DNA from 4 places in the Phytobacter palmae genome. Region 1 is predicted to be linked to each of the others. Evidence: predicted binding sites of a transcription regulator. Region 1 holds the regulator's gene; each other region holds the start of a gene.
The links. Region 1 encodes PurR, which represses purine synthesis genes. Its sites were predicted from a motif close to CANGCAAACGTTTGCNTG; they were not measured.
Positions count from the first base shown of each region.

Region 2: carA (glutamine-hydrolyzing carbamoyl-phosphate synthase small subunit) is a predicted target of PurR. The motif match lies at 1,234-1,251, and genes of this name have one in related genera.
Region 3: purL (phosphoribosylformylglycinamidine synthase) is a predicted target of PurR. The motif match lies at 932-949, and genes of this name have one in related genera.
Region 4: purT (formate-dependent phosphoribosylglycinamide formyltransferase) is a predicted target of PurR. The motif match lies at 983-1,000, and genes of this name have one in related genera.

Region 1 is NZ_JBCIVJ010000015.1:120,993-123,198, reverse strand. Features, by position in the region: gene cydH (cytochrome bd-I oxidase subunit CydH) at 95-184, opposite strand; gene purR (HTH-type transcriptional repressor PurR) at 483-1,508, shown strand; gene punR (DNA-binding transcriptional activator PunR) at 1,525-2,206, opposite strand, start outside.
Region 2 is NZ_JBCIVJ010000014.1:3,423-5,628, forward strand. Features, by position in the region: gene carA (glutamine-hydrolyzing carbamoyl-phosphate synthase small subunit) at 1-1,013, opposite strand, end outside; gene dapB (4-hydroxy-tetrahydrodipicolinate reductase) at 1,470-2,206, opposite strand, start outside.
Region 3 is NZ_JBCIVJ010000012.1:163,331-165,536, reverse strand. Features, by position in the region: gene mltF (membrane-bound lytic murein transglycosylase MltF) at 1-767, opposite strand, end outside; gene purL (phosphoribosylformylglycinamidine synthase) at 1,024-2,206, shown strand, end outside.
Region 4 is NZ_JBCIVJ010000006.1:87,127-89,332, reverse strand. Features, by position in the region: gene purT (formate-dependent phosphoribosylglycinamide formyltransferase) at 1-944, opposite strand, end outside; gene AAIG39_RS09575 (YebG family protein) at 1,077-1,418, shown strand; gene yebF (protein YebF) at 1,484-1,831, shown strand; gene AAIG39_RS09565 (tellurite resistance TerB family protein) at 1,928-2,206, shown strand, end outside.

The sequences.
Region 1 (2,206 bases):
AAAACAGAAGTTAGCGAAATGGGAAAAGACTATTGCTGATTTGATGACAATCGACAGGAGAGACGAGGGAGAGAGGGCTCTCCCCCGGGGTAAATCAATGCAGTGCGGCAGTGAGTCCGCCAGCAACAATCAGGGCGAGTACAATTACGGTAGTCACTAAAGAAAACTTCAGGTCGGTGCTCATCAATTTTTCTCCTTATTAATTTCCACACAAAAAGTGATGTAACGCATTTTTGCACAAATAAACGTAAAAATCTTGCAGGATTTAGAGTGATACACGTTTTAGCACTTCCCCTTTTGGTCAAGATCAGACAAAATTCGACGCTAAATTTATTAGCGTACCGGCCATTGACTCCCCTCCTGACGTCCAGTGTCTTTTTCCCGGCGTATTGCAATCCCTTCTATGGGTAAAGGGTGATGGAAGGCAAACGTTTACCTTATGTATTATCAGGAGTTTACGATATGGTCTGGAGTAAGATCTGATGGCAACGATTAAAGACGTAGCGAAGCGAGCAAACGTTTCCACCACAACCGTATCACATGTAATTAACAAGACGCGTTTCGTTGCAGAAGAGACGCGCAACGCGGTCTGGGCAGCGATTAAAGAATTACACTACTCTCCCAGCGCGGTTGCCCGCAGTTTGAAAGTCAATCACACGAAATCTATTGGCTTGCTGGCGACCAGTAGCGAAGCGGCTTATTTCGCCGAGATCATCGAAGCAGTTGAGAAAAATTGTTTCCAGAAAGGCTACACCCTTATTCTCGGTAACGCCTGGAATAACCTGGAAAAACAGCGCGCCTATCTGTCGATGATGGCGCAAAAACGTGTGGATGGTCTGCTGGTCATGTGTTCTGAATACCCGGAATCGTTACTCAGCATGCTGGAGGAATATCGCCATATTCCTATGGTGGTAATGGACTGGGGCGAAGCAAAAGCCGATTTTACCGATACGGTAATCGATAACGCCTTTGCCGGTGGCTATATGGCCGGCCGTTATCTGATTGAACGCGGCCATCGCGAAATTGGCGTTATCCCCGGGCCATTAGAGCGCAACACGGGAGCCGGCCGTCTTAGTGGCTTTATGAAAGCGATGCAAGAGGCCCACATCAATGTACCGGAAAACTGGATTGTGCAGGGCGACTTTGAGCCGGAGTCCGGTTATCGTGCGATGCAACAAATACTGACTCAGTCTTCTCGCCCGACTGCGGTGTTCTGCGGTGGCGACATTATGGCGATGGGCGCGTTGTGCGCGGCTGATGAAATGGGCCTGCGCGTGCCGCAGGATATTTCGGTGATCGGTTATGATAACGTGCGCAATTCACGTTTCTTTACCCCTTCACTGACAACTATCCACCAGCCGAAAGACTCGCTGGGTGAAACCGCGTTTAACATGCTACTGGACCGCATCGTGAACAAGCGTGAAGAGTCACAATCAATTGAAGTGCATCCGCGTCTGATTGAACGCCGCTCGGTTGCCGATGGTCCGTTCCGCGACTATCGCCGTTAATCCTGCCGGGAGCAGTTCATTCCTGCTCCCGCAGCCACTCTCTGTTCAGTGTTTCGCTGTCACCCAGGTAATCCAGTAACCAGCTCAGCGCCGGTGAAGCATCATTCTGCTGCCAGGTCAGACAACAGGCGGCGTCCGGGAAAGGATTTTCAAGTGCCAGCGCAACCCATTCACCGCGATCGATCCACGGACGGGCAAAATGCGCTGGCACCATCCCAATGCATAGCCCGGCAGACAAGCAGGCAGCAGATGATTCCCAGTCAGGGGCGACAACCCGCTTCTGATTATCCAGAAGCCAGGTGATGCGTTTAGGCAGCGAACGGGAGGTATCTTCGCGCACCAGCGATGGCCAGTTCCGTAACGTATCATCACTGAGCGGCGACGCCATCGCCGCCAGCGGATGATGACGCGCAACCACACATTTCCAGCTCAACATGCCCATATCGCGAAAGGTATAGCGGCCCCCGACCGGAATTGCCTGAGTTGCGCCAATAGCCAGTTCAACACGTCCGTCGGCCAGCGCATCCCATACACCGTTAAATACCTCCTGGGAGACCAGCAGTTCGACATCGCTAAAATGGCGATAGAAATCGACAATCATCTGGCGCGTACGTTCCGGTTTAACGATGTTATCAACGGCGATAGATAACTGCCCACGCCAGCCGTTGGCAATTTGCTGACACTGTTGCCGGGTGATC
Region 2 (2,206 bases), on a different contig from region 1:
TGCAGGGTGCCATCAAACAGCGATTTGTGCGTAACACGCAGGTTGGCAGGCATGGACGCTTCATCCACCGCGAAACCGTGGTTCTGTGCGGTAATCATCACGGTGTTGTTATCGATATCTTTTACCGGGTGGTTGCCGCCGTGGTGGCCGAACTTCATCTTCACGGTTTTCGCGCCACTCGCCAGCGCCAGCAACTGGTGACCGAGACAGATACCGAATACCGGAATATCGGTCTCAAGGAATTTCCCGATCGCCTCGATGGCGTAGTCGCAAGGTGCCGGGTCGCCAGGGCCATTAGAAAGGAAGATACCGTCCGGGTTCATTTTCAGCACATCTTCTGCCGACGTCTTCGCCGGAACCACCGTCAGGCGGCAGCCTCTGTCCACCAGCATACGCAGGATGTTACGTTTCGCGCCAAAATCGTAAGCCACAACATGCAGCGGCAGTTCAGCTTCGCTTTTCGCTTCCGGCAGCTCGCCTTTCAGTGTCCAGCTCCCCTGCGTCCAGCTATATGGCTCGGCAGTCGTCACTTCTTTCGCCAAATCCATACCGTTCAGCCCCGGGAAGCTTTTCGCTTTCTCCAGCGCCAGTGCGGCATCCAGGTTGTCCCCGGCGATGATGCAGCCATTCTGCGCACCTTTTTCACGCAGCAGACGCGTCAGCTTACGGGTATCAATATCGGCAATCGCCACGATGTTATGGCGTTTCAGATAGGAAGAGAGATCTTCGGTATTGCGGTAGTTGCTGGCAATCAGCGGCAGATCACGAATAACCAGGCCTTGCGCATGTACCTGAGAGGATTCTTCATCGGCGGCGTTGGTGCCGACATTACCAATATGAGGATAAGTAAGGGTGACAATTTGGCGGGAGTAGGAAGGATCAGTGAGGATTTCTTGATAACCGGTCATTGAAGTATTGAAAACGACTTCCCCAACCGCCGAACCTGTTGCCCCTATGGCCCGACCGTAAAACTGGGTTCCGTCTTCCAGAACCAATAGCGCTGACTTAATCAAAACACCCTCCAGAGAATATTCACTCACTTTATTTGCATATTAATTCAATTATAAGCCTTGAATCAATGCAAATTTGCGTAACCGCGAATTTTTTGCAAACGGCGGCATTCTGGAGACATGAAGGGTAAAAGTCAACTCATAGCGCATCTTTTTCATGTCTTTTTGCGCCCCAGAAAAGAATAGCACGATTTATAGGGCAAAAAGATCACATTACCAGAGCAAGGAAAACGCTTGCGTCGCCATTAAACTGGTTACATTCACCATGGCTTAGTAAAAAGTAGACCAAATGGTCAAAATTTACATTTTAGCAACCAAAATGAGATGAGATATTTGAATTAACAGGGAACTAAAGGAGAAAATCATATGAAATCGACAAAATAAAAGGGCAATAAAATATTGCCCTATGCAATCAAGAAATTACGACTGCAACAACCACATCACGATGGGTAATAACTCTTACAAATTGTTCAGATCCAGCACATCTCGCATATCAAAAAGGCCAGTATCTTTATCTTTTAGCCACAAAGCGGAGCGAACAGCGCCATTGGCAAAAGTCATTCGGCTTGATGCTTTATGGCTAATTTCAACGCGTTCACCGATATCAGCAAACATTGCCGTATGTTCACCGACAATGTCGCCCGCGCGGACGGTCACAAAGCCAATTGTGCCCGGTACGCGTTCGCCGGTATGACCTTCACGTGCATAAACTGCGCAATCTTTTAAATCTTTATTCAGTGCATGGGCAATAGACTCCCCCATGGCCAACGCAGTCCCCGACGGCGCATCCACTTTGTAACGGTGATGTGCTTCGATAATTTCGATATCGGTGTACTCCCCCATCACCTTTGCCGCTTTTTCCAGCAGCTTAAGCATCACGTTCACGCCAACACTGAAATTCGCCGCGAAGACAATGGCAACCTCTTGCGACGCATCGCGAATTGCCGCTTTGCCCGCGTCATCAAAACCGGTTGTACCAATAACCATCCCTTTGCGGTGCTGGCGACAAAATGCCAGGTGAACCAGGGTCCCTTCCGGGCGGGTAAAATCAATCAATACATCAAAATCGTCTTTTACCGCCTGCAGATCGCTGCTCACGATAACGCCTGTTGTACCCACGCCAGCGAGCTCTCCTGCATCACTACCCAGCAGGGAAGAACCTTCTCGCTCCAGCGCTGCGCCAAGCGCAACGCCGT
Region 3 (2,206 bases), on a different contig from region 1:
CCGTCTTCATTAATGTTATTGAAAAAATCGAGCATAGCTGCCGACAGCGTATTGTCGTCGTCGCGGCGGCTAAACCAGGTTACCGGCTGCTCATCGCTGATATCGAGGGCGACGGCCAGCTCGGGATGGACGCGCTGGAACAGACTCACGGCGACCGAATCCGCTACGGTATAGCTAAGTTTGCCGTTCACCACCTCTTCAAGCAGATTGTTGGTGCCTGCCTTGTCATCCACCTTCCAGCTCAGATCCGGGAACTTCTTCTCTTTAAGTTCGCGCAAATCGTTGAGCGCCACATGTCCCGCGGCAATGGTGAGCTGGGTGTCGTTAACGGTGGCCAGGCTGCGTGGGCGGTAGCTACCGACGCGGTAAACCAGTTGCTGCGATACCCAATAGTAAACCGGGCCCGTCTGGTAGTTTTTGAGGCGCTCGTTGTTATAAACCAGGCCGGCTGCCAGCATATCGGCATTGTCGTGATCAAGATCGTCAAAAATCTGGCTGATATTCTGGCGTACGGTCACTTTCAGTTTAACGCCAAGATAACTGGCGAACTGTTGGGCGAGCTCGTAATCAAGCCCGTACGGTTTATTTTCGATACTGGCATACGTCAAAGGGGACGCAATAGTGCTTATGCGAAGCTCGCCCCGCGCCTTGATGGCCGCAACGCGGTTGTCGGCTTTGCCGAACCAGGGGATAGAAGGCCACAGGGCCGCTGCCAGCAGCAGGGTGACGATGCCGATAAGCAGATAATTAATCTTAAATTTTTTCAATTAGTTAATTCTCTGCGCCGTGCGATGCCTCAATAAATAGCCGCCATAAATACAAGGGTGTTTACCGGTCGTTGAGCGGCATTTTGCGCAACAAAACGTCAGTTGGCAACTAATTAGCGAAGCCGCTAAGGTTTGCTGCTAAATGGCACACATGATTTTATTTCGACGCAAACGGTTTCGTCACCGCTCAGGATTCTCTATAATGACGCCCGTTTTCCCCCTGATGCACACTTAAAGCTTCGAAGACGAGAGACTTATGATGGAAATTCTGCGTGGTTCGCCTGCACTGTCCGCATTTCGTATCAACAAACTGCTGGCGCGTTTTCAGGCAGCCCGGCTCCCGGTGAGCAATATTTACGCTGAGTATGTCCATTTTGCCGATGTGAACGATCGGCTGAACGAGGAAGAGCTCACGCGGCTGCAACGCCTGCTGAAATATGGTCCGAACTTAAGCAGCCATACCCCGTCCGGAAAATTACTTCTCGTTACGCCCCGTCCTGGCACCATCTCCCCCTGGTCTTCTAAAGCAACGGATATCGCGCACAATTGCGACCTTGGCAAAATCAATCGCCTGGAGCGCGGTGTAGCGTACTACGTCGACGCCCCGACCCTGACAGAAGAGCAATGGGCAAGCGTGGCGGCTGAACTGCATGACCGCATGATGGAGACCGTATTTACCGCCGAAGCGGATGCAGCACGTCTGTTTGAACATCATCAGCCTGCGCCGGTGCAAAGTGTGGATCTGTTGGGCGAAGGGCGCCAGGCGCTGATTGACGCTAACGTGCGTCTCGGTCTGGCACTGGCGGAAGACGAAATTGACTATCTGCAGGATGCGTTTAGCCGTCTTGGACGCAACCCGAATGATATCGAACTTTACATGTTTGCTCAGGCGAACTCCGAACACTGCCGTCATAAAATTTTTAACGCCGACTGGGTGATTGACGGCGAACAGCAACCAAAGTCGCTGTTCAAAATGATCAAAAATACCTTCGAGAAAACCCCGGACTATGTGCTGTCTGCCTATAAAGACAACGCGGCGGTGATGGAAGGTTCTGAGGTCGGGCGTTTCTTCGCCGACCACGAGAATGGTCGCTATGACTTCCATCAGGAAGCGGCGCACATTCTGATGAAAGTGGAAACCCATAACCACCCGACAGCGATTTCTCCGTGGCCGGGCGCAGCAACGGGTTCCGGTGGTGAAATTCGTGATGAAGGGGCGACCGGACGCGGCGCGAAGCCAAAAGCAGGCCTGGTGGGCTTCTCCGTTTCTAACCTGCGTATTCCGGGGTTTGAGCAGCCATGGGAAGAAGATTTCGGTAAACCGGAGCGCATCGTTTCCGCGCTGGATATCATGACCGAAGGCCCGCTGGGTGGCGCGGCGTTTAACAACGAATTTGGCCGTCCTGCACTGACCGGTTACTTCCGTACTTACGAAGAGA
Region 4 (2,206 bases), on a different contig from region 1:
ATTTGCCCGACTGGCAGACCGAGGAAGGCGCGGACATGCAGGGCAAATTCAGAGACGTCCTGTGAAATCAGCGTGACCATCCCAGTATCATGCGGTCGCGGAGATACTTCGCTAAAGATGACCTCATCGCCGCAGACAAACAGTTCAACGCCGAATAATCCGTAGCCGCCGAGGGCAAGCACCACTTTACGCGCCACATCCTGCGCGCGCTCCAGCGCCAGCTCGGTCATATATTGCGGTTGCCAGGATTCACGATAATCTCCGTCTTCCTGGCGATGACCTACCGGAGAGCAGAAATGTACGCCATCTGCAGCGCTGATGGTGAGCAGGGTGATTTCGAAATCAAAATTCACCACGCCTTCGACAATAACACGGCCGGCACCCGCACGACCGCCCTGTTGCGCATATGCCCAGGCTTTCGCCAGTTGATCGGCGCTGCGAATGAAACTCTGGCCCTTACCGGAAGAACTCATGACAGGTTTAACGATGCAGGGCAGACCAATCTCATCAACAGCCTGACGGAACGCGTCTTCGCTATCGGCGAAGCGGTAGCTTGAAGTTGGAAGGGCAAGCTCTTCTGCGGCGAGACGACGAATTCCTTCACGGTTCATGGTCAGTCTGGTTGCTCGCGCGCAGGGGACAACATGCTGACCCAGGGCTTCCAGTTCCAGTAGTGTGTCGGTGGCGATCGCTTCAATTTCCGGCACGATAAAATCGGGCTTTTCCAGTGCAACCAGTGCTTTTAAGGCTTCACCATCGAGCATATTGATAACATGCGAGCGGTGGGCCACATGCATGGCGGGCGCATCGGCATAACGGTCTACGGCAATAACTTCAATGCCAAGACGCTGGCATTCAATAGCCACTTCTTTGCCTAATTCCCCCGAACCCAATAACATTACGCGAGTAGCTGCCGGACGCAGCGCCGTTCCTAATAGAGTCATAGCAAGTCGACCTTTATAAAAAATCTGGCGGCAGTATATAGGAAAACGTTTGCGTCTGTCTTTTACGACTTGCGATCTGATGAGTGGCGCAGTAATATACTGTATATAAATACAGTTAAAAGGGGCTGCATCATGGCGGTTGAAGTCAAGTATGTTGTGATTCGCGAAGGTGAGGAAAAAATGTCTTTTGCCAGCAAAAAGGAAGCTGACGCTTACGATAAAATGCTCGACCTGGCCGAGGTACTTGAAGGCTGGCTGGGCGAAGCGCCAGTGACGCTTGAAGAAGACCAGCGCGATCAAATGGCGCTCTGGCTGGCTGAACAAAAAGATGTACTCAGCCATATCCTCAAATCCGGTAAGTTACCCGGTGCGGATACCCAGGAGAGCGCACCAGAAGCGACTCAGGGTGACGCAGACATTGGGGCATCAGAGACGGTTGATATGAAGCCAAAAGCGAAACGCTCGGCTGCCTGATCCCGGCTTGCGCTGCCTGTAATTTGTACCATGCTTTGATTAGGCTCTATGCACAGGAGAAAAGCATGAAAATAGCAGGAGTGTTGCTGGGTACGATATTACTGGTGGGCAGCGTAACCGCGTCGGCCGCCACTGACAAATCGGTTAAATTTCCCTCTTGCGAAGGTATGAACGCTGAGGGAATTGCTGCGAGCGTCAAACGCGATTATCTGCAAAACCGCATAGTACGCTGGGCTGACGATCAAAAAAAACTGGGGCAAGCGGATCCTGTCGCCTGGGTTACACCGAAAGATATCCGGGGTAAGAACGATCAATGGGACGTTCCCTTAACGGTTCGTGGTAAGAGTACAGACATTCATTATCTCGTCAAAATCGATTGTAAAGCAGGCAAAGCGGAGTATCAGCCTCGTTAACTCTACGACCTTTTCTCATCTTTTGCTGTTTTAGACATTTCCTGACATCCCCTCGCTTAGGCTTCTCGTTTACGAAACGATTAAGTGAGGGGAATCATGGCAAACTGGTTAAACCAATTACAGTCTCTGCTTGGCCAACAAGGCCAGTCATCGTCATCTTCCGGTGGGCAGGATCTCGGCAAATTACTCGTGCCCGGTGCCCTAGGAGGGCTTGCCGGTTTGCTGGTAGCCAATAAATCTTCACGTAAATTACTGACCAAATACGGTACCAGTGCGCTGCTTGTCGGTGGCGGTGCCGTGGCGGGCACTGTCCTTTGGAATAAGTACAAAGACAAAGTGCGCGCAGCCCACCAGGGGGAAACGCAGTTTGGCCAG